Regions from separate parts of the Methylobacterium mesophilicum SR1.6/6 genome, predicted to be linked through region 1. Evidence: riboswitches for the same ligand, from Rfam matches in the RefSeq annotation. Region 1 holds a riboswitch; the other holds the start of a gene.
What was found. Region 1 has a riboswitch for thiamine pyrophosphate ahead of thiC (phosphomethylpyrimidine synthase ThiC). Riboswitches for the same ligand answer to the same signal wherever they lie in the genome.

Region 1 (14,191 bases):
GCAGGATCAGAGCCCAGAACATCCGGTGGGCCGGCAGCATCGGCGCATCTCCAGCATCGCCAACGGACTGACCGCGCCCCGGTCCGGGGTTCCGCGCGGCCAGCGCGCGGCGGCGCGGCACGTGGAGGCGCAGGCTCGGCGAGCCCGCGATGCCGGCCTTCAGACAATGGCCTAAAGTTCAGCGCCGCGGATGATCGCCCCCCATTGCTCATCCCCCCAAGATGGCGCGAGTAAGGCGTGCCGGACGATGGCGCCGCGTAGGCGCAGCATCGGCGGGAGCCCGCGACCCACCGGTCCGCGCCCCCCAAGAAAACGATGCGACAGGGAAGGGTGCGCTGCCATGTACGCAAGGAGCTTCGGCGCGACGCGCGTCTCGGTGCCGGTGATCGGCCAGGGCACGTGGCACATCGACAGCGCCGACCGCAAAGACGCGATCCGCGCGTTGCGGGCCGGCCTCGACGCCGGCATGTCCCATATCGACACCGCGGAGATGTACGGCGATGCCGAGGCGATCGTCGCCGAGGCGATCGCGGATTGCCGCGAGGAGGTCTTCCTGGTCTCGAAGGTTGTGCCGGGCAACGCCACACGCCGCGGCGTCGCGCGGTCCTGCGAGGCGTCCCTGACCCGCCTGGGAACGGACCGGCTCGACTGTTACCTGCTCCACTGGCCGGGCCAGCATGCCCTTGAAGAGACGATTGCGGGCTTCGAGGATCTGCGCCGGGCCGGGAAGATCCTGTCCTGGGGCCTCAGCAACTTCGATGTTGGCGACCTCGACCGGGCGCTCGCCATTGCGGGCCCGGACCGCATCGCCTGTAATCAGGTCCTCTATCACCTGAATGAGCGCGCGATCGAGCATGCGGTCCTGCCCTGGTGCGAGCGGCAGGGCGTGGCGATGGTCGGCTACTCGCCCTTCGGCAGCGGCGATTTTCCCGATCCGGCGAGTCCCGGCGGACGCGTTCTGGATGGGATCGCCGCCGCGCACGGGACCACGCCTTACGCGGTCGCCCTCGCCTTCCTCACCCGCCTGTCAGGAACGTTTACGATTCCAAAATCGAGCCGCTCGGGCCGCGCCGTCGAGAATGCCGGTGCCGCTGACCTGCATCTCGGCGCGGCCGAAGTCGCCATGATCGACGCGCATTTTCCCCGCGGGCCGCGTCCCAGGATGCTGCCGATGCTGTGAGGTCGAATAACCTTACGCGCATTGTTCGATCGGTAGCGGCACGGACCGCGGTGCCGCCCGCACGCGGTTGCGTCCGGCCTTCTTGGCGGCATAGAGGGCCGCGTCCGCCGCCATGAACAGGGTGTCTGGCGTCTCGCCCGCGTCGGGTTCGGCGCTAGCGACCCCGATGCTGACTGTGGCGACGTCCCCGACCTCCGGTGCGTGTCCGATCTGCAAGTTGACGATCGCCCGGCGGAGGCGTTCGGCCGCCGCGCTTGCCGCCTCGGCGTCCAGCCCAGGCAGGAGCACCACGAACTCCTCGCCGCCGATCCGGAAGCCGAGGCCGCCGGAGGGCTGCGTCCGGCGAAGACAACCCGCCATTGCCCGCAGGACATCATCGCCACGCTGATGCCCGAAACGGTCGTTGAACTGCTTGAAGTGATCGGCATCGACGATCATCAGAGCCAGCGGCGTCCGATGCAGAGTGGCCCGCTTCCACTCCGCCGCGACGCACTCGTCGTAGCAGCGCCGGTTTGGCAGTCCGGTCAGGCCATCTGTCCTGGCGAGGATCGCGAGCGCGGCATTTGTCTGGCGGGTGTCCGCCTCGGCCGCGGCGCGGCGCCCGACCTCCCGGTGGAGCAGAATCGTCAGGCTGAAGGTCAGGATATTGAGGCACAGGATCAGGATGCCGATGATCGCCGCCTTGTAGATCCAGGCCTCCCGGATGCTGTCGAGACTTGTGCCGACCGACACGGTCATTGGCAGCCCGTCGAGATTGGAGAAGAGGTAGAGCCGCGCGGCGCCGTCCACGGGCGAGCGCCCGAGGAATTCGCCTCGCTTGGCCATGCGGTTGTGCTGGTCCCGCGCATCCGGTGCGATTGTTCTGCCGAGCGCCGCCGCTGGAGCCGGCGAGCGTAGCAGGAGCGTCCCGTCCCGGTGAAACACGGTGATGGCGAGGCTGTCGTCGAAACGCAGACGATCGAGCAGGGCCTGGAAATGATCGAGGAGGATCGAACCGGTCGCGATCCCCTTGAAGGTGCCGTCCGATGTCGCGATCCGGTGAGTCATACGGATGATCGGCTGACCCGTCATGCGGGACCGGGTCGGTCCTGTCAGGATCAAGCCTGTGAGCGGATTGCCGCGCAACGTCTCGAACTCGGGGAGATCGCTCAGGTCGGGGCGGTTCCCCTGGCCCGGATCGCTCGTCATGACGACGCGACCCGCAAAATCCGTGACGGCGAGCAGCCCGAGCCCGGACCCGGTCGCCGCGACGTCGAACAGGGCCAAGCGCTGAAGCCCCGGTTCGAGGGCGGCGATGTCCGGGCGGCTCGCGAGGTGCGCCGCCTCGCGCAATGACAGGTCGTAGTTCCGGATGCTGTGCCCGACGCCTTCCTCCATCACCGACAGCAGGTTCGCGGCATTGCGGCGGGCGTCCTGCCAGGCGTTGGTGCGCAGGTCGGCGCAGAGGTAGGCACCGAGCGCGGTCATGCAGAGGAGCAGGCTCGCGCCGGCGCACGCGATTAGACGCGTGGCGCGATCGGCGAGGTGCGCGCGGATCGTTGTGACAGCCGGTCGCAGGACCATGGATCTCGGGTCGAGGCGGCGGTCGAGCGCGATTTTGCGTTCGCCGGATCAATGATCACCCGCCATATTAGTCCGTGAATATTGAAAAATGGTGTGATGCAGTGCTGTTGAACAAACAACGCGCTTCTTGAACGAACGGGTCTCGGCCGAAGCCGCAGGCGCTCCCGGGCTGCGGGACAATCTGGTCGGCGAGAGTGATGCTATCGCGCATCGCGACAGCAGAGAGCGCAAATCTCCCTGCAACCGACGGTATCCAGTCCGGCGGGCTCGGCAGGTCGGCTCCGCGCCGCCCCAAGGCGCCGCCGCGCTCGCGCAACCTGGGCGGGTCCGTTACCAGCGCGGCGAGAAGGCCGGGGCGTGGCCCCGTCAGGATCATTCGCGACCCCGACCCGCCTGCAAGGTCGGCTTACGCCTCACTCACCGATGCCAAACAACTTCTCGATGAAGTTGCGGTCATCCTTCTGCGCGCGGCGGGCTGGCGCGGCCGGACGCGGCGCCGGCGCCTCGGGCTCGCCGAAGATCTGGCCGAGGATGCCGGGCGGAGCGCCCGGGCCTGCGCTGGCCACGGAGGCGGTCGTCTCGGGCGCCCTGCGCCAGCGGTTGAGGCCGGGAAGCGGGACCGGATTCTGTCCCTTCAGCGCCTGCGTCATGTAGGTCTTCCAGATCTCGGCGGGCAGGTTGCCGCCGGAGACCTTCTTGGTCAGCTCACCGTCGTCGTTGCCGAGCCAGACGCCGGTCACGAGGCTGCCCGAGAAGCCGATGAACCACGCGTCACGGTAATCCTGGGTGGTGCCGCTCTTGCCCGCGAGGTCCCAGCCCGGGATATCGGCCTTCTTGCCGGTGCCGCTGACGAAGGTCTCGTGCATCATGGCATTCATCATGCCGTCGGCATCGGCGCTCATGACCCGGCCGAGACCGCTGTCGGCGCGCTTGTAGAGCACCTTTCCGTCCGCGCCCTTCACGGCCGTGACCACGTAGGGGATCACCCCGGTGCCGCCGTTGGCGAAGGCGCCGTAGGCGCCGACCATCTCGAGCAGGGTCACCTCGGAGGTCCCGAGCGCGATCGAGCCGTTGGCTTGCAGCGGGGACGTGATGCCGAGCCGTTGCGCGGTCTGCACCACGGCCTTCGGGCCGACCTCCTGGCCGAGGCGAACCGCCACGGTGTTGAGCGACTGCGCCAGCGCCGTGCGCAGCGTGACCGCCCCCTCGTAGCGGTGGGAGTAGTTCTCCGGCGCCCAGTTTCCGATCCGGATCGGGGCATCCTCCCGGACGGTGTCTGGCGTGGCCCCGTGCTCCACCGCGGCGAGGTACACGAAGGGCTTGAACGAGGAGCCGGGCTGGCGCTTGGCCGTGGTCGCGCGGTTGAACTGGCTCTGCGCGTAGTCGCGTCCACCGATCAGCGCGCGGATCGCCCCGTCGGGCCGCATCGACACCACGGCGCCCTGGGCGACGTTGAAGCGGGCGCCCTTGGCGTTGAGTTCCTCGGTCAGCGCCCGCTCGGCGGCGGCCTGAAGGCCCGTATCGACCGTGGTCTGCACGGTGATGTCGGTGTCGAACTTGCCGACATAGTCGTCGAGCACGTCCATCACGAGGTCGGCGACGTAGTTGGCCGAGCCGCCGCCCCGGGCGTTGGCGGGTTTCGCCGGCTGGGCGAGCGCCACCTTCACGTCCTGAGCCGGGACGAAGCCGAGGTCCTGCATGGCGGCGAGCACCTGCGCGGCCCGAGCCTGGGCGGCGGGCAGGTTGCGGTTCGGCGCGAGGCGCGAGGGCGCCTGGACGAGTCCGCCCAGCATCGCCGCCTGGGCGAGACTGACCTCCTTGGCGGGCTTGCCGAAATAGCGCTGCGCCGCCGCTTCGACGCCGTACGCGCCGGCGCCGAAGTAGACGCGATTCAGATAGAGTTCGAGAATCTCGTCCTTCGTGTACTTGTGTTCCAGCCAGAGGGCCAGGATCGCCTCTTGGATCTTCCGCGAGGCGGAGCGCTCGGGCGTCAGGAACAGGTTCTTGGCGAGCTGCTGCGTCAGGGTCGAGCCGCCCTGCGCGACGCCGCGACGGGTCAGGTTCTGGCCGATGGCCCGCAGGATGCCGACCGGGTCGACGCCGAAATGCTGGTAGAAGCGGCGGTCCTCGATCGCCACGAAGGCGCGGGGCAGATAGGGGGGCAGCTCCCTGATGGAGACGACCCGGCCGCCCGTCTCGCCGCGGTTGGCCAGGAGCGAGCCGTCGCTCGCCAGGATGGCGATATTGGGCGGCCGCTTGGGCACGGCGAGCTGGTCGATCGGCGGCAGCTGCGAGGCGTGGTAGGCGATCAGCCCGGCCAGCCCGATGACGCCCCACAGGCCGAGCACGACGGTCGCGTAGACGAGGCGCCCGAGCCAGGATCGCCGGCGCCGGCCGCGGCCCGCCGATTTCGACCGGCCCGCATTCCGTGCCGGCGCCTTGGCCGGCCGCTGCGCCGCCCCGCCCGATCTCTTCGCCACGCGGTCTCCTGACCCGGGACGGTCCTCCCGGCTCAGGCGCAGATCGAGTTCGCCGCGATCCCGCGTGCGCCCTTCGGGCACGTCGAAGTTCGGCTCAATCCTGCCCCGACCCTTGGCCATGCATCCCGTCTTCGAATGATCCGGACCCGCGCGCGTATCCCTGCGGCGCGGAACGGTTTCCGCACGCTAAATGCGGCGGTTTAAGGGGCCGTTATCGCGGCGCAGCGGCCGATCTCGGGCCGCCCGGACGGGTCAGCGCCGTCACGGCCCTGTCACCGGATCAGTCCGTCATCCTGTCCCGAGCACATGCCGGGCCTCGTCGAGGAGAACCTGATGCCGGGCGGATTGCGGCCCGGAATCCGGTGTCTCGCGACCCAGGCGCGCGATCCGCGACAGGAACAGGCGGCGGCGCAGCCCGAACCGCCCGATGCTGGCCGCGAAGGCCCGCAGGACGAGCCGGACCGCCTCCGTTCGTTCCCGCTCCCGCACGAGTTCGTCCTTCAGCGCCGCCTCGCGCCGCAGCGCCGCCTCCAGCTCGTCGCGGATGGCCGTGCGGCCCGCTTCGTCGCCGCGCGCCGCGTCAAGCCGGATCCGGCATTCCTGCAGCGCACTGAGCAGGAGCAGTTCCTGCGCGGACGCGTCCCTCATCTCGGCCTCCCTGCGCACCCGCCCGGAGCGAGCGCGGCGCGACGTCCGATCATCCTGCCGGCGATAGCCCACATCGGTCAGGACGACCGCCGATCGCGACGCCATAGCGAGCGCGGCCGCTGGCCGGAAGCCGTCATCCGGATTATCCGGCACGGTGAAGGCGGACACGGGGGAATCGGGGCGTGCGCAAACGGATTATTCTGGCCGTGGGGGCCGTATCGCTCGGATTCGGCCCCATGGCGATTGCCCCGGCCCAAGCCTACCAACTCGATACGGTGAACCTCGTCGGGTGCGCGCAGGAAGGCGGCATCTGCCGAATGCCCTATCCGACCAACGTGTATTACGGCGTTCCCGGCCGGACCAACGGGCGGCCGTTCCCTCAGGGCGGGGCCGTGCCGTGCAACAGCCAGGCCTTCGGTGATCCCGCACCCGGCCAGGCGAAGAGCTGCTGGTACGCGCCGCGCATCACCGCGGGCGGCGCTAACGACCGCGTCGGGAATGACCGCGGCGGCTACGAGCGCGACGGCGTCCGCGACCGCGACCGCCGGGACTATGACGATGAGCCGCGCCGCGACACCTATCGCTACGGCCGCGACTACGATCGGCCGCCGGCACGGCGTCCTGACGACGAGGATTACGGGCCGTCCCGGCGCCGCTACCGCGCCGATCCGGACGATGAGTGAACTGGGAACATAGCGAGGCAGTCCGCGTCGGTATCCAGCCTGTTAACCGCCCGTCGGCATCGTCCTGGCCGACCGGGTCGAGCCCTGCGGGCTCGCCCGCTCGTTGAATGGGGAGGCTGATGACGGAGAATCGCCGCGGCGCTTTCCGCAAGAACGCCTTCACGTTCGGCACGCTCCTGCTCGCCGAGGGCGAGGTCGGCTGCCTGGTCTGGGACGCCACCGAGACGGGCGCCCAGATCGAGGTGGGAGACGCCGAGATTGTGCCGGAGCGTTTCTCGCTGCGCCTCACCGAGGATGGCGCCGCGCGGCAGGCCGCCGTGGCGTGGCGGCGCGACCGCCGGATCGGCATCGCCTTCGAGAGCTGACGCGCCGCCTCAGGTCGCGTGGAGCGCCGAGCGCGATCGCGCGCCGGTCTGCGCGAGCCGGAACCGTCCCGGCCGCACGAACAGGAAGCCGAAGCGCGTGCCGCGCACCAGACGCTCGAGGGCGAGCGGCAGCAGCACGGCCGCCGCCATCACGGTCAGGCTCGCGACGCCGATATCGGCGATCGCGCCGGTGCGGACGAGGATCTCCCGAACCGCGGCCATCGGAATCGAGAACGCGAGGTAGATCACGATCGAGCGCTGTCCGCAGGTCCGCAACGCCTCGGTGAACGGGCCTCCGGCCCGGGTGATCAGCGCGGCCGCCACCACGATCGCCAGTGCACCGGCCGCACCGAGGGCGAGGCTCACGAGCGGCAGGCTGGCAAGGGTCGGATGCACCGGATCGCTCGACGGCGTCAGGGCGAGCCAGCCTTCGACGGCCGCCCAGGCGGCGAGTCCGGCGAGGGCGAGCCCGAGCCGCTCCCGCGCGGCATCGGCCAGGGCGAAGATCCGGTCGGCGAACAGGTAGCCGGCGACGAAGTAGACGTAGCGGGCGCAGAACTCCTCGATCAGGGTCGAGTCGCTGCGGATGTCGGCGTTTTGAAGCAGGGCGGCTCCCGCCAGCAGCGCCAGCCCGGGGGCACGGCGGAGCGCCTTGGTCACCACCGAGAACACGGCCAGCAGGTAGATGAACCAGAGGCTGGAATAGGGCTCGATGAGACCGTCCGCGAGATGCGCCGCGAAGGCCGCCGGCCCGCCGTCACCGACGATCTTCCCGTAGCGGGCCGCCGACTGGATCACGAGCCAGAGCAGGTAGAAGTAGGCGAAGTGGACCACCCGCCGGTCGGAGAAGAGGCGCCAGTCCCGGCCGATGACGCGGCCCATGAATAGGCCGGACAGCAGGAAGAAGTCGGGGATCCGGAACGGCTTCGCGAAGGCGACGACCGGATGCAGGAAGCCCTCCCCGCCCATGGCCTCGCCGGTGCCGGTGACGGAGTGCATCATCACGACCAGCAGGATGCATATGCCCTTCGCGACGTCGACCCAGGCCAGCCGTCCCGACGTCTCTCCTGCCTGATCCATCGGTCCCGTCCCCCCGGCCGGACCATCCTGCCTCGACAAGGTTGACGGGATCGCGCCGGGCGTCGGACGACCTGCCGACGTGCCCAATGCCAGGTAAACGCCGGCCGTCAGCCGGCTGCCCGTGCCGCCTGCCGATACTCGCTCGGCGTCATGCCGAAGCGGGCCCTGAACCGGCGGGAAAAGTGGGCTTGGCTAACGAAACCGCAGCCGTAGGCGATCGTACCGACGGCCATGTGGGCCCGCCCCGGATCCGTCAGACGCAGGGCGGCGGTTTCAAGACGCCGCTGCCAGATCCAGTCGGCCACGTGCTGGCCGCGCTCCTGGAACAGCTCCTGCAGCCACCGGAGCGAGATGCCCAGCGCGGCCGCGAGCTGCGGTGGGTCCAGCGCCGGATCGAAGAGGTTGGCCTCGACATAGGCCTTGGCCCGCTGGACAATGACGGTGCCGTGCAGCGATTTCGGAACGTCGCGGGCCAGACCGTCTGCGATGCTTGCCACGATGAGATCGACGCCGATCGAGGCCATGCGCGCCGCCGTAGCCGGCAGGAGTCCCTCGTGCGTGCGGACCAGTTCGGTGAAGAAGGTGCTGACCAGGGCCGTGCTCGGGCGATCGGCACCGAAGGCGAGGACCGTGTAGTTGCGCGCCGAGCCGAGCGCGCCTTCCAGCCGGGCGCGCGGAACCTCAATCAGAAGGGACTGGGTCGGCACGGGGTATTCCAGGACGGCCGGCTGCGCGCGGTCGACCACCACCATGTCGCCGACCTTCTGGATCAGGGCGCGGTCGTGCTGCGCAGTGGCGGCGCTGCCCGAGAGTCGCAGCGTGACCGACAGGGTATGCTGTTTGCTGTGCCGGCGAATGCTTCCCGGCGTGAATTCGGTCCGGAGGGTCCCGAACGTCGATCGCGTGATTAAAAGATCGCCGATATCGGCCGCCTCGAGCGACCCCTCGAACACCGAATCCCCGATTTTTCTCGCCTCGCTCGGGACGAGCCGCTCGTACGAGACATCGCGCCAGACGTCGAACTTCTTGCGCGATGCAATGCCGGAGGTCGAGATCAGAGAGCGCATCGACGCGTCGACTGGCGAAAACTGGCGTCGACTCTAGGCGCCACACCGGACCGGCTCAAGATCGGTCGCGCAATCGTCAGGGCAGGCGCATCTGAGGGGCGTGCCGCCCATCCCGGGTCTTCGATCAGGTCCGGCGCTTGGCCCCGCGCCGCTCGCGGGTCATGCGCGTGGCGGTGTGAAAATCGTTGGGTTTCCCGCGGACCCAGGCGAGGAAGCGGGCGATCTCCGGATCCGACCGCAAGGCCTCCACGTCGGCGAGCCGCTTGGCGATCTCGGTCTCGCTGTAGCGGGCATGGATCGCCGAATGGCAGATCTGGTGAAGCCGGACCGTCCCGCGATGCGTGCCGCCCTTCAGCTTCGGCGTCAGGTGATGGAGGCTGGAGCGCGCACGGGGCGGGATCGGCCGCTCGCAGAGCGGACAGACCGGATCGACCCGCGCCGCGGCGCCGTGCGTCTCGGGGTCATCGGCGCTCCAGCGCCGGGCGCGCCGGCCAACCATCCGACTCCTCCTCGTTCCATCGTCACCGCACCGCCGCCTCCGCCCCGGTGCAGGCCGCGTCCAAGCCGCCGCGGAACAGCGCCTCGGCGTCGTGATCCCGGACGCCCAGGATGGAGACGTGGTCGCCCGGGATGACTTCGAACCGCGCCCGAGGTCCCGCGGCCCGGGACAGCGCCAGGGCGAGCTTGGCCGGGACAATCCCATCATCGCGGCCCTGGATGATCAGGACGGGGGCGGCTCCGGCGCGGATGCGCCGGTCCGAGCGGTAGGTGTCGCGCAGGAACCAGGACGGGACCAGCGGGACATGCAGCCGCACCACGTGGGTCATCGAGTCGAACGGCGCCTCCAGGTAGAGGCCGATGGCGGGCACGCGCTCGGCCACCGCGATCGCGACGGCAGCGCCCAGGGAATGGCCGTGCAACAGGATCGGCGAGCCCGGCGCGCGCTCCGCGGCGGCGGCGACGGCGGCCAGGCCGTCGCGGATCAGGCCGTCCTCGCTGGGCATTCCGGTCGACCCGGGGTAGCCGCGATAGGCCGGCGCCAGCACGCCCCAGCCGCCCGCGCGCCAGGGGCCCGCGGCGAAGCGGTCCGCATGCGGCTCGGGGTAAGAGCCGTTGCCGTGGAAGCTGACGACGACCGCGCAGCCCGGGGCCGGCGGTCGCCACAGGGCGTGCAGCCGCTCCCGATCCTCTGTGACGACGGTGATTGCCGCAACCCCCTCAGGCGTGGCCAGATTCACAGGCGTTCGAAAAGCGCCCGGGTAGAGGAATCGGTGTTGGTTGAGCGCCAGTACGGCCAGGGCCGCGCCGTAGACCAGTCCGATCGCGAGGCCGAGGCCGATCAGGAGACGCATATCGGGCAGGCGGCGGCGACCGGGCGACGGATGGATCGGATCTTTCCTCTACGATCCGGGCCCCGCATTGACAAAGGCTTCTCCGGGCCCGAGTCTTGAACCGTTCCGAGGGGGGCCCCGCAGGGGGCTGAGATTGGGCACGCTGCCCTGACCCTTGAACCTGATCCGGCTCATACCGGCGGAGGGACGGGAACCTGCGGTCGCACGCGTGCAGCCGGATCTCATCTCACCCATCGCGTGGACCGGACCGCTCCAGAACGAGGAGAGGCCCACGATGAACGCACCCGTTCTCCCCAAGGACGTGAAAGGCAGCCCCGAGGCCGTGACCACCGGTCCGGTCACAGGATCGCGCAAGGTCTACGCGAGCCCGGCCGGCCGGCCGGATATCCGCGTACCCTACCGCGAGATCGCCCTCTCCGATCCCAAGGAGGCGCCGGTGCGGGTCTACGATCCGTCGGGCCCCTATACCGAGACCGACGCGCGCATCGACCTCAATGCCGGCCTGCCGGGCGTGCGTGAGCCCTGGCTCGCGGGCCGTGGCTACGCGTCCGTCGAGCCCAGGGCGGTGAAGCCCGAGGACAACGGCTTCGCCGGCGACAAGCTCGTGGCCCCCTGCCCCGCCGAGCGGACCATCCGCAAGGCGGCCCCCGGCCAGATGGTGACGCAGTACGAGTTCGCCCGCGCCGGGATCATCACCGAGGAGATGATCTACGTCGCCCACCGGGAGAACGCCTGCCGCGAGCAGATGCTGGAGGGCGCGGAGGCGGCGCTCGCCGACGGCCAGAGCTTCGGGGCGTCGGTGCCGCCGTTCATCACACCCGACTTCGTCCGCGAGGAGATCGCCCGCGGCCGCGCGATCATTCCGGCCAACATCAACCACACCGAGCTGGAGCCGATGGCGATCGGCCGGAACTTCCTGGTCAAGATCAACGCCAACATCGGCAACTCCGCGGTGACGTCGTCCGCGGCCGAAGAGGTGGAAAAGCTGGTCTGGTCGATCCGCTGGGGCGCCGACACGGTCATGGACCTGTCCACCGGCCGCAACATCCACAACATCCGCTCGTGGATCATCCGCAACAGCCCGGTCCCGATCGGCACGGTGCCAATCTACCAGGCCCTGGAGAAGGTCGGCGGCGACCCGCTCAAGCTCGACTGGGAAGTGTTCAAGGACACCCTCATCGAGCAGGCCGAGCAGGGCATCGACTACTTCACCATCCATGCCGGCGTGCGGCTCGCGCACGTTCCGCTGACCGCGCGGCGCGTCACCGGCATCGTCTCGCGCGGCGGCTCGATCATGGCCCGCTGGTGCCTCGCCGGGCACCGGGAATCATTCCTCTACGAGCGGTTCGACGAGATCTGCGACATCATGCGGGCCTACGACGTGTCGTTCTCGCTCGGCGACGGCCTGCGCCCCGGCTCGATCGCCGATGCCAACGACGCCGCGCAATTCGGCGAGCTGGAGACGCTGGGCGAACTGACCAAGATCGCCTGGGACAAGGGCTGCCAGGTGATGATCGAGGGCCCCGGCCACGTGCCGATGCACAAGATCAAGGTCAACATGGAGAAGCAGCTGAAGGAGTGCGGCGAGGCGCCGTTCTACACCCTCGGCCCGCTGACCACCGACATCGCTCCGGGCTACGACCACATCACCTCGGGCATCGGCGCCGCGATGATCGGCTGGTTCGGCACCGCGATGCTCTGCTACGTCACGCCGAAGGAGCATCTCGGCCTGCCCGACCGGGACGACGTGAAGACCGGCGTCATCACCTACAAGATCGCCGCCCACGCCGCCGATCTCGCCAAGGGGCACCCGGCCGCGCAGCTCCGCGACGACGCGCTGAGCCGCGCCCGGTTCGATTTCCGCTGGGAGGACCAGTTCAACCTCGGCCTCGATCCGGACACGGCCCGGCGCTTCCACGACGAGACGCTGCCGAAGGACGCCCACAAGGTCGCGCATTTCTGCTCGATGTGCGGGCCGAAGTTCTGCTCCATGAAGATCACCCAGGATCTCCGTGCCGAGGTGCTGGCGATGGAGGAGGCCGGCGAGGTCGTGGGCGCATCGCCCGCCATGTCGAAGGCGGAGGCCGAGGCCGGGATGCGGGCGAAGTCGCAGGAATTCCTCGCCGAGGGCGGAAAGCTCTACGTCGACGCCGCGGAATGAACGACGGCCGCGCCCGGGTCTCTCACGACCCGGGCGCGTCTGCCTCGCCGCATTGGCTTCTTATCGAGCAGCCCCACGATCCGGCGGCGCGATCCCATCCTCACGGGTGCGGCGAAGGCATTTTCGGACCTGCGGCCTTCGCGCACGCGGCGCCGCCCGATCGCTCCGCTGGGATCACAACGACGGCAGCCCGCGCAGTTCACCCGCAGCCGCAGCGGTTTTCCGCTGCCGGGCGGCCTGCCTGTCGTGCCTGAACGGACAGCAAAAGCGCCGCGCATTTGTGGCCGCGCGCTAACGCAATCTTCATCGCAGGCGCGAACGGCGCTGCGCAAGCGGTGGATGAGCGGCCACCGTTAAGGGACGCTTAGGCGGCATCCCGGCTGAATCCTTCGATCACAGGATCGCAGGAGATCAGCCATGGAGATCCGCCCGCTCAGCACCCCGACGCCCGGCCCGCAGGGTCTCGACGCGCTCGGAGCGACCGCCGCCTCCGCGGCGACGCAGGAGGCACCCGAGCCCACGTCGGCCGCGCTCGAACCGGCCGTGAAGCTCGACATCGGCGCGCCCCAGAGCAAGGCGCGCTTCATCCAGGATCCCGACACGAGCGCGATCGTCTTCCAGGTCGTGGATTCGTGCTCCGGCACCGTGCTGGAGCAGCTGCCGAGCGAGACGGCCATGCGCAACCGCGCCTACGATGCCGCGCGCGAGACACGCGGGTCGCAGGCCGGCAGCCTGTCCCGGGTGGCCTGAGCCGCCTTCAGGCCCGCAGGCGGCGGGGGGCCGCGTCCGGTGCTGGTTGCCCGAGGCCGAACGGCGCGAGCGGCAGGATCGTCACGGGCTCGTTCCGCCGCGCGACCACGACGCTGTTCTCCGCCACCGCGGTCCATGTGCCGTGGTCGCGATCGAGTGGCTCGGACGCGATGACCACACCGCCCTCCGAAGCGCGATAATAGAGCGAGTTGGCCTTGTCGTTGGCCGCATAGCGGAATGCGTAGAGGTCCCGCCCGTCGGCGAGGGCGGCGGTAAACCGGAACGGATGCTCCCCCGCGAGCTCGGTGAGCCGCTTGAGCGCCCGCGTCGTCGCCTCCACGGGATCGCGCCGCGGACCGTCGCCCATCAGGCCGCAGCCGAGAAGCCCGAGGAAGATCGCCTCGGAATCTGTCGTTCCGGCCCGCGACGGGTAGAGCGCGTCGGGGATCATCGCTTCGACGGGCCGGCGCAGGCGGCTCCAGTCGCCGATATAGCCGTTGTGCATGAACAGCCAGGGACCGCACGCGAAGGGGTGGCAGTTCGGCCGGGTGATCGGCGTGCCCGTCGCGGCCCGCACATGCGCGAAGAACAGATGCGAGTGCAGGTGCCGGCACAGGTAGCGCAGGTTATCGTCGGACCACGCGGGCTGCACCTCGCGATAGCGGCCGGGCTCGGGGTGGTCGCCGTACCAGCCGAGCCCGAAGCCGTCGCCATTGGTGGCCGCGGTCGATTCGAGGGCGTGGATACTCTGCGACACGAGGCTGTGAGACGGCTCGGTGACGTAGTGCTCCAGCGGGATGGTGCGTCCCGCGTAGGCGATCCAGCGGCACATCGACAGGCTTCTCCGGGTGTCGGTCGCGGG
Region 2 (14,191 bases), 2.7 Mb from region 1:
GACGCCGCCGTGATCCTCATCATCCTCGTATCGATCTTGGCGCTGTTCGCACCAATCGCGGGCGGAACGCTCGTTGGGGTGGCCGTGGCATTGTTCGGAAGATAAGCGTTCAGCCCTGCCGCCCCGGCATCCAGCGCGACATGAACCCCGGCGACCGGACGACATTGGTGCCATCCTGCCCCGCCTGCTCATCGTCTGGCAGCAGCGACCCGATCAGCTGCAGCAGGTCGTCCCGTTCTTGGCCTTGGAACAGCACGAGGAACGATCCGAGGTCGAGCTGAACCTCCGGATCACTCTCGCAGGGCCGCTGCAGCACGTAGGGCTGACCGGTTTTCAGATCCCGGGTCAAAGCATAGCGGTCACCGCGCGGACCGACGTGAAATTCTCTCGCTGCTCGCGGCGTCTGCTCAATCATGGTTGTCCCCTACGCAAAACTCGACAATCAAGCTGCGGCATATTGGCATAAAATGCTGGGAGCCAATATAACATAGGACAACAGTGCACAACTGTTGGCAACGGCGGTCACTTGCAGGATCCTTAATAGCCGTCGCGCAGCGCTTGTCGATCTAGCCTCGGCGAGACAAAGTTCTGCCTACGCAGCAAGCGAGGCGTAGCGACATCATGACCAACCTCTTCGAAGAGATGCTTTGCTTCGGCTGAAGGTCGAGACCGACCTCGCCCGAGCCGTCGAGGCCGCTGCTCGCCAGCGCGGCCAGACCATGAGTGAGTTCACGCGCCAGAGCCTGCGTGCGCATCTCGCCCGCCATGGTGCTCGTCTCAGCCCAGACGACGGCCCCTGTCCTGCCGGCCCGGCGGCCGCCCTCGCTCGTGCGGCTTGAGGGAGATCGGCATGAACACGATCTCCCGTTTCAACCTTCGCGACGAACGCAACCTTGCTACGGTCGTCGGCCCCCATCCCTGAGGCTCAGCGCAACGCCGCCCGCGCGTCGTTCCGGAAATACTTGATGCAGCGCGTGCCGGGCTACACGGGCGGCGACACCGTCCCGATGCTTCCGGACGGGACGATCCCTGGCCTCGGCTACAAGCCCGGCTCGGGCGGTACTCCTCGGCTGCCTGGGCAGGGGGGCGGCCGCGGCTCTATCCCTGGGATCCCGGACTCGGTGCCGATGACGGCGGATGAGCGCAACCGTAATTACCCACGCGTTTGATGGCAGGGTTCAAGCGCCGATGGTTTTGAGGATGGCGTCGAAGGAACTGCTGCCTGTGAGGCGCGCGGTGTCGACGACGGTGCGGATGGCGGCCTCGCCCTCGGCCGCCCACATGGCGCGGTAGCCGTTGGTCACCTTCCGCTGCACGACGGCCGGACGAAGCAGCCGCTCGGAGCCGTTGTTGGTCGGCTCGACCTTTCCGGGATAGGCGAGGAAGACCAGGAGCTGATCGCGCGCGCGGCTGATCTTGGCCTGCAGGTCGCGGGTCAGGTCACAGCGGCTCGGCGTGGCCAGGATGGCGCCGAGCTGCCGATCAAGGCTCCGGCGCTTGGCCGAGAGCGTCGAGGCAGCCAAGTCTGTGACGCGCTCGGCCAGGGCGAACACGTTCTGTAGCCAGAGTTGCAGACGCCAGGGGACGGGATCGTCGCTGGCCTCGACGGCGTAGGCAACGTCGCGGGCCAGATGAGCCAGGCAGGTCTGGTGCTCATCCGCATGGCCCTGTTGGGCGGTGTAGCGATCCGAGATCCACACTGCGGGCCGATGCCCGTCCATCATCTCGCGCACCACGACAGCACCGCGCGTCGGCGAGGCCGTGTGCACCACGGCTTGCGCCGAGTGGAACAGCCAGTGATAGGCGTTCGAGCCCTCGATGCGCACGCCGGTCTCGTCGCAGGCGACGACCTCAGCCTTGCGCAGGGTCGTGATGGCCGCGTCGCGACCAGGATGGAAGCAGCCCTGCGCGCGGCGGAGCAGGTTCATCAGCCCGCCCTGGCTGAGCGTGAGGCCGAACAGGTCGGAGAGCGCCGCCTGCAGCCGCTCATACGAGAGCGCCTGAAAGGTCTTCAGGTACGTCGCCACCGCATGCAGCCGCGGACCAAACGCGGTGCCGCGCGCCGCCTCCGGCACCGGTGCCACCACCCGCTCTCCACAGCGCGGGCAACGGACCGCGAGACGCTGGTGCTGCGTCACGATCGGCTCCACCGCGGGCAGCTCGATCTGCTCGGCGACGCTGACGATCTCTGCCGGAAGAGCGGCGTGCAGGCTGGCGCCGCAGCACGCACACGCCTCGGGACGATGCTCGACGACTGCGTCGGGATCATCGCTGACGACGCGGCTATGGCCCTCGTGACCGGGCTTGGCGCCGCCGGGCTTTGAGTGCTCCCGCTGCTCCTTGCGATCGGTCGCGGGCGGCTTGGACGAGGTCCGCGAGGTCTTCTCTGGCCGCTGCAGCCGCAGCACCAGCTCGATCAGCTCCTCGCGGCTCAGCCGTTCCAGTTCGCTGCGGCCCATCCCACGAAGGAATCAGCGAAATTCGCCCCGCGCAAGAGACGACCCGCGCAAGAGGCAAGCTTGGCTCGGCAGGAGCGCAGCCGCGGGCGTTCAACCGACGACCAAGCTACCCCGTGGGTAATTACATGAATGGATCCGTCTCGGTCTTCAACGCCTGCTCCAAGACAGCAATCATGCGTTGGGCGGTCGCATCATCGAGATGACGTGCTCCGTCCTTGCCACGCCGAATTTTCAGCGATAGAGCCTCCACCTCACGCTTATCGGAACACTCCAGAAACTCATGTACGACGCCACGATAACGCCAATCCACTCGATTGTTCAAAAGATGGTTGCGCCAATAGCTTGTTTGATCATCGACGATTTCCAGCTGATAGGCGATGTCGCTCAATTCGGGCATGACGAATCCTGGGGGAACGATCAGGTCGTCGTCGGCGTCAATGATCAGCGAGTACTCGGCCCGTGACCGAGCTAGGCTCAAGGCCTCGTTCCGGTTGAACGCGAAGTCGACCCACGGCCGTTCGACGAGCATGCCGGGCATATCGATCATCGCGGTGCGGATCACGTCCTGGGTTCCATCCGTGGAGCCTGTGTCGACGATAATCCAATGATCAATAAATGGCCGAACAGAGTCCAAGCATCTTGTAATAACGTGCGCCTCGTTTTTGACGATCATAGACAAACATATTGTCTGGTCAGATGCGTTCATGCTATGAATCCCCCGGTATACCGAGAACGCCGCGATCATTGCGGCCGCAACTGTCTATCTCAAGACTGATTGCGAAGTAAATTTGAAGTTCTAGTTTATAAAGCTTACTTATTCTTTTATCTGTTAAATAAAAATCATGTTATTTCCTGGTAGAAAATCCGATTGTGTGGCAATATTCCTCGTGGAGTACAAAACGATAACGCGGCTCGTTCAGAGAGAGAACGATCTTGATCAATTGTAGCGGATATCAAACTGCTGGAGAAATTCTGCGGAAGCAGATTGAGCCCGCACGCTCCGACGTATCTTGGAACTGCTGCCCTCGCATTCGGATACGCGAGCCCAACGGTCTTCAAATTTGCCAATCCGGCATAAAGTCCGATGTGTAAGGTACCGGCTGACAGCCCCAGGCAGGATCAGTCAATTTGGCCAGCGCCTCACGAGCCAAGGTGATGCTTCGCTGAAGGATATCGGGTGTCACATCGGCTTGCCTCATGATTTTCAAACATGCCGATATACAAAGTCGGTATTTTCCAAGATGGAATACGCTATCGGCCAATTCATGCAACATACCGTATTTATATACGGACGTATCGATGCTGACACCTTCAGCGGGCACATCTAAAGCGATGCCCGCTTCCGCGTAGGACAGTGCCGTCGCGAACTTCCCTTGCGATCTCAGATAACGACACGCACTGTAACGCGCCTCAGCGCGGTCCGGACAGATTGGTATGATCTGATCATACATCTTCAAAACGGTTTCGGCCGGTGCGCCGAGCTTCTCCATGATACACACGGCCTCGAGCAGACTCAGGTAAACCTCTTCCTCGTCGAATCCAAATTCGCCTCGCCGCAAGAAGTGGTCGAGAGCTTTGAAATGCTGGCCCGTATCGCGGTAGGATCTTGCCAAATAGAACGTATAGCGTGAGATCAGGAACGGATCTGCTTCGGTCGATAGAGCCTTCTCCATCGCCGCAATGTCGCGCAGTTCGGTCACTCGGTCGCGATGCCGCGCCCCGTCGTCGCCGTAGCGCATGAACAACGGCAGCGCCGGTGTCTCCGGATTGCCGGAACATTCCAGAAACTCGTGAATGACACCCCGATAACACCAGTTCAATTTATTACTTACGAGCTGGATCCGCCTGTATTGAATTCGATTTTTCACGATTTGGAAAGTGTATCCAGCATCCTGCAGATTCGGAAGCACGAAATCGTCCGGAATGATGAGTTCGGCGGCGGCGTCGATGATCAGCGAGTAGTCGGCATGGGGCCGCGCCAACGTGAGCGCCTCGTTCCGATTGAAGGCGAAATCCACCCAGGGCCGCTCCACGAGCATCCCCGGCAGACCAGCCAGCGCCGCTTGGACCTTCTCCCGTGTTCCATCGGTCGATCCCGTATCGACGATAATCCAGTGATCGATAAAGGGGATTACCGAGTCCAAGCAACGCTTTATAACTGGCGCTTCATTCCTCACGATCATCGAAAGACAAACCGTTGCACTGAATTCTTCCATGACCGACCTGAGAAAAGAGCGCTCAAAGAGGCGCTGATTCAAGCTGACGCATCATGAACGGAAAGCCGTTGCATTATCAACTCCGAGAAGATGGGGAAAATCTTGGAGAATGATTCTGATTTTTGAACGACTAAATCCCATTCTCAGCAATATATCAGCCTTTAATAGCATAAATATGCTGAAATAAAAGAACTAATATTGATAATTTATTGCTCGATCGATGATTCCACACGCGCTCGTCTGCGGTCCATCAAGCATCGAGATCGCATATCCGTGTTGGGATGCGCTGCGCTTGCCCGCCGGCACGAGCATATGGACTTCTGCACGACGCCACCGGCGTGACCTCGCCCTCCGGGCCGGCAACGCGTCGCGGATCGCACGCTCGCCCGCGACGTCGGGCTTTGGGGCGAGACGCATCGTGCTCTGAGCCTGTCCGTCGCCGTCGCGATCGCGTCCTCATCTCGGCGCCTTTTGGTGACGGCAGCGATACGGATGTCGCCGCCACTGGTCGCGCCCCGAAGGACGGGGTTGACCACAAGCCTTCCGGCGACCACATCTGTACCCGTTCCAGGGAGATCCCCGGCAAGGGGCTGAGAAACCGCTGGCACGTCCGTCAGGACCTGCGGCGCGGAAATCCTTTGAACCTGATCCGGCTCATACCGGCGTAGGGATTGGACCGCGGCCGCCCGCAGGGTAGGCCACAGCTTCTCACAGAAGCGCACGGCCCGATCCCCGCGGCGGCAATCCGCGGAGATGCCAGTGCCCCTGAACCGTCCCGACTCACCGATCGGCCGCCGCCGCAGCGCGGACGGCTTCGGTGCGTCAGCTGCTCTGCCGGCCCGCACCGACATCGCCGTGGTCGGCGGCGGGCTGATCGGGCTGTCGATCGCGTGGCGGCTCGCCCGGACAGGACGCACCGTGACGGTGCTTGAGCGGGAGACGATCGGGGCGGGGGCGAGCCTTGCGGCCACAGGCATGCTGGCGCCGGCCGCCGAGCACGAGCCCGGCTCGGACCCGCTGCTGCCGCTCGCCCTTGAGTCGCTCCGGCTCTGGCCGGATTTCCGCGATGCCCTGGAGGCCGAGTCGGGCGGGGCGATCGACTATCGTCCGGACGGCACCCTGGTGCTGGCGATCGGCCGGGATGAGGTCGAGCGCCTGCGCTTCCGCTACGATCTCCAGAGGCGGTCCGGGCTCGAAGCGACTTGGCTCCCGGGCAGCGAGGTACGGCGGCTGGAGCCGGGCCTGCGCCCGTCGGTCACCGCCGGGATCCACTGCAACCTGGACCATCAGGTCGATCCCCGGCTGGTCATGGCCGCCCTCGGCGAGGCCTGTCGCCGGGCCGGCGTGCTCCTCGCCGAGCGGACGCCCGTCAGCGGTCTCGACTGGTCGGGGGGCCGCGTAACGGGCATCCGTGCCGGCGAGCACGACATAGCGGCCGGCACCGTCATTCTGGCATCCGGCGCCTGGAGCGGAGAGGGAGGCCTGTTGCCGGAGAGCCTCGCCCTGCCGGTCCGACCGCTGAAAGGACAATCGCTCGCCCTCCGCACCACCGCGCGCACGGGCGGGCTTGCCCGGATGGTCTGGACCGAGCAGGTCCACATGGCCCCGAAAAGCGACGGCCAGCTCATCGTCGGCGCAACCGTGGAGGATTGCGGCTTCCGGCCAGGCGTGACCGCGGGTGGACTCTACGCGCTGCTGGAGGGGGCTCGGCGTGTCCTCCCCGGCATCGAGGAGATGGAGGTCGAGGCGGTCTGGTGCGGTTACCGACCCACCTCGGACGACGACGCGCCGATCCTCGACGAACTCGCCCCCGGCCTGGTCGTGGCCACCGGTCACCATCGCAACGGCTATCTGCTCGCCCCCGCCACCGCCGAAGCCATCGCCGAGCTGGTGACGCACGGCACGTTGCCGGCCATCGCCCGGCCCTTCGGACGGGCACGGTTCGGACGGGCCGAGCCTCTGAGGGAATCGGCATGAGGCTCTTCATCAACGGCGAGCCCCGCGAGCGGGAGGCCGACACCGTCGACACCCTGTTCCGCCTGGAGGCGGAGGAGACGGGGATCGAGAGTCCGCAGGGCGTCGCCATCGCGCTGAACGGTCGGGTGCTGCGCCGCCGGGACTGGGGCGAGACGCCGATCGTGGAGGGCGACCGCGTCGAGATCGTCCGCGCCATGCAGGGAGGTTGAGAATGGACCGAACCGTCACGCCGCTGCACCCCGACAGCGGGGAGGACAGCCTGACCATCGCCGGCGTGAACCTGTCGTCCCGGCTGTTCATCGGCACCGCTGGCTACCCCACCCAGGCGATCATGCGCGATGCCGTGCAGGCCAGCGGCGCCGGGGTGGTGACGGCCTCGATTCGCCGGGTTTCTCTCCAGGGCCACGGCTCGGATACGGTGAAGATCCTCAAGGGCAAGCGTTTCCTGCCCAACACCGCCGGCTGCGAGACTGCACGCGACGCGATCATGACCGCCGAGCTGGCCCGGGAGGCTCTCGACACCAACTGGATCAAGGTCGAGGTCATCGGCGACCGGGAGACGCTCTATCCGGACGTGACCGAGCTGATCGAGGCCTGCCGCCACCTCGTGGACGAGGGCTTCGTGGTGCTGCCCTATTGCAACGACGATCCGATCGTCTGCCAGCGCCTGGAGGATCTCGGCTGCGCTGCCGTGATGCCGATGGGCTCGCTGATCGGCTCCGGGATGGGTGTGGCCAACCCCGCCAACCTCGAGCTGATCTGTCGCCGTGCCAAGGTGCCGGTCGTGGTCGATGCCGGGATCGGCACCGCCTCGGACGCGGTGATCGCCATGGAACTCGGCGCCTCCGCCTGCCTGATCAACACGGCGGTCGCCAAGGCCGATGACCCGGTGCGCATGGCGCGCGCCATGGGCCGGGCCGTGGAGGCTGGGCGCGACGCGCATCTGGCCGGACGGATTCCGAGGCGCGGCCGCGCCGAGCCATCGAGTCCGCAACTCGGCCTCGTGGGCTCGTGAGGGCTCTGCCGTCGTCGCTGCTGGCGGTGACGGACCGGCACGGCCGCGGGCGTCCCCTCGCCGAGACCGTCCAGGCGATCCTGGACGGTGGCGGCCGCTGGATCTGGTTCCGCGACAAGGATCTGGACGCGGTTGCGCGCCGCAGCCTCGGCGCGGCTGTCTCGGCGCGCGTGCGCGCGGTCGGCGGGTTCCTGACGGTGGGCGGCGACATCGCGCTGGCGCGCGCCCTCGAAGCCGACGGCCTTCATCTCGGCGGCGGCACGGGGCCCGAGGCGGTCGCGGCCGCGCGGGCCGCGCTGGGGGAGGGGGCGCTGATCGGCATCTCGGCCCATTCACTGCAGGAGGCTGCACGGGCAGCGGCGGCCGGCGCCGATTACGTGACGCTCAGCCCGATCTACGCGACGGCGAGCAAGCCCGGCTACGGCCCCGCGCTCGGTCCCGAGGGTGTCGCGACGGCCGCGGCGACGGGGGTGCCGGTGATCGCTCTCGGCGGGATCGAGGCGGACAGGATCGCGGAATGCCGGAACGCCGGTGCGGCCGCCGTCGCCGTCATGGGCGGCCTGATGCGGACCGCGGATCCGACCGCCGCCGCGACCCGGCTCCTCGGCTCCTGGGCGACCGCCCGCTCCGCGACGACACGGGAGGCGTGAGACCCTCGGCGGCGCGGATGGCGCGGCTTGGCCCCGCGATCCGGCGAAGCACGCGCCTCGATCGCCGCATGAGTCGCGCAAACGCTTCGCTGCCAGTCCGTCCGACCTTCCGAGACCCGTCTCCATCAGGATGCATCGAAGCGGCCTATGCAAGCTGAACGGTGGCTGCAGGCGCGCTTCAGACCCGGTGCAGCGTGGCCGTGAGATGTTGCCTCCCGTGATCCGGGACGCCCCGGGGCTCCCGCGCTTCATCTGGAGACAGGTCATGACACGCATCGCTCTGCTCTCGGCCGCCGCGCTGATCGGCGCGGGCTCCCTGGCCTCTACGCAAGCCGAAGCCCGCGGCGGCGGCGCGATCGCGGCGGGCATCATCGGAGGCCTCGCCGCGGGTGCCCTGATCGGTGCCGCGACGCAGGCCCACGCGGCGCCGGGCTACGGTTATGCGGATTACGGCTACGCTCCAGCGCCGGTCGCGGTTCGGCCCGCGCCCGCCTACCGCGTCTATGAAGAGGAGGCTCCGGTCTATGCCACCCGGCGAGTCGTCACGTACGAGAGCGTGCCGGTGGGCTACGGCCCCGCTCGCCACGGGCACGGCGATTGGGACGGTGGCTACGGCTATCGCGGCTGGTAGGGCCGAAACCGCGACACTTGGTCGAAGAGGGGCGTACCGAGCGGCCGGGCATGAACCAAGTGTTCAGGCCCGTCGGGCGAAACTCCCGAAGGCTTCTCCGGAATCCGGCGACGATGTCGTCGCCTGACTCAGGTCGGGATGTGCGGCGGCTGAGCGACATGAACGTCCCGATCGACCTCGGCCGCCAGCCCGTTCCTCGACGCCCTTGCTGACGGCGAGCTCATGCTGGTCCACGACGGCGAGACGCGCACACCTGAGGCCGACCGGCATCTCGCCCTGTCATTGGCGGCCGTGGCGGGAGCCTTGAACACCGCGGGATTCTACGCGGTCGGCCTGTACGCTTCGAACATGACCGGAAACATCTCGGCCATCTCGGACCGAACCGGCACGGGCGACATCGTCCTGGCGGCGCAGGCGCTGCTGATCGTCGTCCTGTTCGTCCTGGGTGCCGCGACATCGACGCTGCTGATTCGCCATCGGCGCCGAAGGGCCGACGTCGGAGCCTATGCGTACAGCGTCTGCGCCGAGGCGGCACTCCTTGCCGGCACGGGCCTGCTCGTGCTGCCGCTCCATGACCCCGCCCGGAGCCACGTCCTCGTTCTTGGCCTGAGCTTCGTACTCGGCCTTCAGAACGCGGTCGTGACCAAGATCTCCGAGGCCCGGGTGCGGACCACGCACGTGACCGGCATCGTCACCGACATCGGCATCGAGCTGGCCCGCTGGCTGGATCGCGGCGCGACCGGGGCCGGGCCGATGAAGCCGCATGATCCGGAACGGCTTCGGCTGCACCTCGTCACCGTCGGCGCGTTCCTGGCGGGCGGCCTTGTCGGGGTGGTCGCCTACCGGCTCGTCGGTGTCGGCCTGCTGTTCGCGGCAGCCGCGATTCTCGCCGGTCTGGCGCTGCCCGCCCTCAGGCGCTGACATCGAGGAGCTGGCCGGTCATCCGGTCGGCGGTGCGGGCCACGGCCGCATTCAGCGCGAAGGCGGATTTCGAGCCGATCAGCTCGGCAGCGGCGCCGGACAGATCCACACGGTCGGCGGGAGCCAACGCCGTGGCGCCGACCGGTGCGCCGCTCGACGCGATGGTCTGCGCGGCGGTCCCGAACCGGTCGGCCGCCTGGGTCATCCCGGTGGTGGCGGTGCGTACAGCCTCGATCATCCGAAATCTCCTCCGGACGATCGTGACACGAAGCCGACAAGCGGTCGTTGCATGGGTCGCTCAAATGCGACGGATCGTGCTCGCGCAGCGGCGTGCCCCGCGCAAAGGCGGACGGCGTCGGCGGCGCGGGCCTGTGGTGCGGACGGCGGGACTCGAACCCGCACGGCCTTGCGGCCGCAAGATTTTAAGTCTCGTGCGTCTACCGGTTCCGCCACGTCCGCCCGCGCCCTCGGTAGCGGGGGCCGCGGGCGCGATCAAGCGGGCGGCGTCCAGCCGTAGAGCCAAGCGTAGCGCTCGCGCATGCCGTCCGGGCCGAGGCGGGCCATCACGGCGTCGCGCACGAACGCCAGGAGCCCGCCGGCGTGATAGGTGCGGCCGTTGCTGCGCGCGGCCTTCTGGACGCGACGGACCCGCGCGGCACGGCGCTCGGCGTACGCCGACAGAGCCGCCGGCACGTCGCGATGCTCGGCGAGGGCCCATGTCAGCACCGCGGCATCCTCGATGGCCAGGGCGGCGCCCTGTGCCAGATATGGCAGGACCGGGTGGGCCGCGTCGCCGATCAGAGCGAGCCGGCCGCGCGCGATCGGCCGGGCAACCGCCCGGTCGGCCAGCGACCACACTAGCCACGAATCGGGCAACGTCAGCAGGTCGCGCAGCGGCCCGGCGCAGCCGCGGAAATGCGCCCGCAGCACGGCTGGCTCGCCGAGCCGGCCCCAACCTTCGTCACCCACCGCCTCCGGGACCACTGCGACGACGTTGAGGAACTGGCTGTCCCGCACCGGGTAATGCACCACGTGCCGGCCCCGCCCCAGCCAGAGGCCGGTCGTCCCGCCGCGCAGGGCCTCCGGCGCCGCCTCGATCGGCACGAGGGCCCGCCACGCGGCCGCCCGACCCGGCCGCAGCGGCGCCGCGTCGAGATGCGCGCGCAGCCGGGAGCGCAGACCGTCCGCCCCGATCACGAGATCGAACCCGAGAACCTGAGGCCCGCCGGCGCTCTCGACAGTGAGGCGCGCCTCGACGTCTGTCTCGGACAGGCCCGTGACGGCGCGGCCCATCATCAGGCGGATCGCCGGCCGGCTCCGCAGAGCATCCAGGAGCAAGGTCTGCAGGTCGGCGCGATGGATCACGTAATAGGGCGCGCCGAAGCGGTCCTGCGCCCGCGGCCCGAGGGTGACGCCGCCGATGCGGCGGCCGCTGTCCAGGGCGCGCACCTCCACGGCCGGCGGCTCGCTCGCCGCCCGGCGCAGGGCCGCCGAGAGGCCGAGGGCGGCCAGGACCCGGCTCGCGTTGGGCGAGATCTGGATCCCGGCGCCGACCTCGCTGAAGCCGGTCCGGCGCTCGATGACCGTGACGGAATGACCGGCATCCGACAGCGCCAGGGCCGTCGTGAGCCCGCCGATCCCGGCCCCGACGATCCCGATCCGCAGAGGTCGAAGGTCCGAGGGCACTGCGGGCGGCGCCTACTCCGCCGCGAGCTTGGCGTCGTCGTGCCACACGCACGAGTGCGGCTCCGCCTCGTCGGCCTTCAGGCCCGCGCGGTAGCGGTAGAGCGTCGAGCAGTACTGGCAGATGATCTCGTTGTCCGCGCCCATGTCGAGGAACACGTGCGGATGATCGAACGGCGGCAGCGCGCCGATGCACATGAACTCCTTCACGCCCACGGTGATCACCGGGACGCCCGGCTCATTGTGGAAGTGCGGTACCGCCTTGCCTGCCATCCGGCCCTCGCCTGCCTCGCAACCGACCGCGCGGCGAATCTGCCCGCGCGCTCCCGGGCGCCTTGCGGCCGCTTATGCCGCCAGCCCCGCGACCGGCGCAAGCCTCGCCCGCCGACGGCGTCACGCATCTCGGTCCGGCGCGTCTTGGCCTGCCGCGCGCCACACCGTACATAGGGCGGACGACCCTCAGACGACGCCGCGAAAAGTCCCAACCATGCAGCAGGAACAGGCCACCGCGCAGGGCACGCGCCGCGCCCCGGAGCCGCCGATCCACGGGCCCGAGGGATTCGAAGGCATGCGCCGGGCGGGTCGCCTCACGGCCGAGGCCCTCGACCTGCTCATGGAGGCCACGCAGCCCGGCGTCACCACCGAGGCGCTCGACAAGCTCGCCTACGAATTTGCCATGGATCACGGCGCCTACCCGGCGTCGCTGCTGTACCGTGGTTATCCGAAATCGATCTGCACCTCGATCAACCACGTCGTGTGCCACGGCATCCCCAACGACAAGCCCCTGCGCGAGGGCGACATCGTCAACCTCGACATCTGCCTGATCCTCGACGGCTGGCACGGCGATTCGAGCCGGATGGCCTATGTGGGCGAGGTCCCGCGCAAGGCGCAGCGCCTGTGCGAGATCACCTACGAGGCGCTGATGCGCGGCGTGGCGGCGGTCAAGCCCGGCGGCTCGACCAACGACATCGGCCGGGCGATCCAGAGCTATGCCGAGAGCGAGCGATGCTCCGTGGTGCGCGACTTCTGCGGCCACGGCCTCGGGCGGACCTACCACGACGCGCCGACGATCCTGCACTACGTCGAGGCGAGCTACGATGTGCCGTTCAAGCCCGGCCAGTTTTTTACGGTGGAGCCGATGATCAACCTCGGGCGCCCCGCCGTGAAGGTGCTGGGCGACGGCTGGACCGCCGTGACCCGCGACCGCTCACTCTCAGCCCAGTTCGAGCACACCGTGGCCGTCACCGAGACCGGCGTGGAGATCTTCACGATCTCGCCCAAGGGGCTGCACCAGCCCGTCAATCCGGCCGCCTGACCGGCCGTGACGCCGCGGACGGAGGACGGTGAGGCGGGTCTCTTCGCCGACAGCGCCGTCCCGGCATCCGTCGAGAAGGAGCCGCCGCACTATCACGGCCACCGCGATCGCCTGCGTGAGAAGTTCGCGGCCGCAGGCGGCGACGCGCTTCCGGATTACGAATTGCTGGAACTTGTGCTGTTCCGGGCGATCCCGCGGCGGGACGTCAAGCCGCTGGCCAAGGCGCTGGTCGCCCGGTTCGGAAGCTTCGCCGAAGTCCTCAGCGCCGAGCCCGCCCGCCTCATGGAGGTGGACGGCGTGAGCGCCGGGGTCGCCTCGGACCTCAAGGTGATCGCGACCGCCGCCCGGAGACTCGCCCGCGGGGCGATCCGGGACCGCGCCCTGCTCGACTCGTGGTCCGCCCTCCACGACTACCTGCGCGTCACCATGGCCTTCGCGTCGCGCGAGGAATTTCGCGTCCTGTTCCTCGACAAGCGCAACCACCTCATCGCCGACGAGGTGCAGGGGCGCGGCACGGTCGACCACACCCCGGTCTATCCGCGCGAGGTCGCCCGCCGGGCGCTGGAGCTCTCGGCGACCGCGATCATCCTGGCCCACAACCATCCTTCGGGTGACCCGGCCCCCTCGACGGCGGACGTGGCGATGACCCGTGAGATCGTCGCCGTGCTGGCGCCGCTGAAGATCGTCGTGCACGACCACGTGATCCTGGGCCGAAACGGACATGCGAGCCTGAAAGGCCTGAAGCTGATCTGATCCTCCAGCCGGCTTGAGCGTTGTCGAGCGCGGATATAGCCATGACGGCGTGGCGCGCCTCTTGCCTCAAGAGCGGGAGCGTACGGGAGGAGCGAGATGGCGGTGACGGCCTTCGACGAGATGAACGGCATCGACGCCGCCGAACCGGCCGCCGTCCGCGACGCCTACGGCCAGCTCAAGGCTTGGCTCGACTCGACGCCGCCCGAGCATTTCAATACCCGCCGCAGCCAAGCGGAGCTGCTGTTCCGCCGGATCGGCATCACCTTCGCGGTCTATGGCGACAACGAATCGACCGAGCGCCTGATCCCGTTCGACATCATCCCGCGGGTGATCACCAAGCCGGAATGGGCCTTCCTGGAGCGGGGATTGAAGCAGCGGGTGACCGCCATCAACCTGTTCCTCAAGGACGTGTACGGCGCCCAAGAGTGCATCAAGGCCGGCATCATCCCCGCCGACTTGGTCTATCGCAACGCCCATTACCGCATGGAGATGCGCGGCTTCCGGGTGCCCCACGACCTCTACGTCCACATCGCGGGGATCGACATCGTCCGCACCGGCGAGAACGACTTCT

Region 2: it holds a riboswitch for thiamine pyrophosphate, as region 1 does, so the genes downstream of both, thiO (glycine oxidase ThiO) here and thiC (phosphomethylpyrimidine synthase ThiC) in region 1, are expected to answer to the same signal.

Annotation. Positions count from the first base shown of each region.
Region 1 covers NZ_CP043538.1:3,110,284-3,124,474, reverse strand. The annotation lists gene MMSR116_RS14830 (adenylate/guanylate cyclase domain-containing protein) at 1-40, opposite strand, end outside; gene MMSR116_RS14825 (aldo/keto reductase) at 341-1,180, shown strand; gene MMSR116_RS14820 (sensor domain-containing diguanylate cyclase) at 1,193-2,647, opposite strand; gene MMSR116_RS14815 (transglycosylase domain-containing protein) at 3,157-5,343, opposite strand; gene MMSR116_RS14810 (hypothetical protein) at 5,512-5,871, opposite strand; gene MMSR116_RS14805 (hypothetical protein) at 6,054-6,554, shown strand; gene MMSR116_RS14800 (hypothetical protein) at 6,674-6,919, shown strand; gene MMSR116_RS14795 (acyltransferase family protein) at 6,929-7,999, opposite strand; gene MMSR116_RS14790 (helix-turn-helix domain-containing protein) at 8,107-9,066, opposite strand; gene MMSR116_RS14785 (hypothetical protein) at 9,191-9,565, opposite strand; gene MMSR116_RS14780 (alpha/beta hydrolase) at 9,588-10,418, opposite strand; TPP riboswitch at 10,517-10,622, shown strand; gene thiC (phosphomethylpyrimidine synthase ThiC) at 10,693-12,579, shown strand; gene MMSR116_RS14770 (hypothetical protein) at 12,997-13,329, shown strand; gene MMSR116_RS14765 (class II glutamine amidotransferase) at 13,337-14,161, opposite strand.
Region 2 covers NZ_CP043538.1:5,837,555-5,851,745, reverse strand. The annotation lists gene MMSR116_RS27705 (hypothetical protein) at 110-415, opposite strand; gene MMSR116_RS32620 (ribbon-helix-helix protein, CopG family) at 648-839, shown strand; gene tnpC (IS66 family transposase) at 1,179-2,459, opposite strand; gene MMSR116_RS27690 (glycosyltransferase) at 2,581-3,165, opposite strand; gene MMSR116_RS27685 (glycosyltransferase) at 3,515-4,717, opposite strand; TPP riboswitch at 5,236-5,364, shown strand; gene thiO (glycine oxidase ThiO) at 5,429-6,652, shown strand; gene thiS (sulfur carrier protein ThiS) at 6,649-6,861, shown strand; gene MMSR116_RS27670 (thiazole synthase) at 6,864-7,667, shown strand; gene MMSR116_RS27665 (thiamine phosphate synthase) at 7,664-8,317, shown strand; gene MMSR116_RS27660 (hypothetical protein) at 8,583-8,948, shown strand; gene MMSR116_RS27655 (YoaK family protein) at 9,171-9,869, shown strand; gene MMSR116_RS27650 (hypothetical protein) at 9,859-10,107, opposite strand; tRNA gene MMSR116_RS27645 (tRNA-Leu) at 10,242-10,328, opposite strand; gene MMSR116_RS27640 (FAD-dependent monooxygenase) at 10,362-11,555, opposite strand; gene MMSR116_RS27635 (zinc-finger domain-containing protein) at 11,568-11,825, opposite strand; gene map (type I methionyl aminopeptidase) at 12,040-12,867, shown strand; gene radC (RadC family protein) at 12,874-13,620, shown strand; gene MMSR116_RS27620 (circularly permuted type 2 ATP-grasp protein) at 13,717-14,191, shown strand, end outside.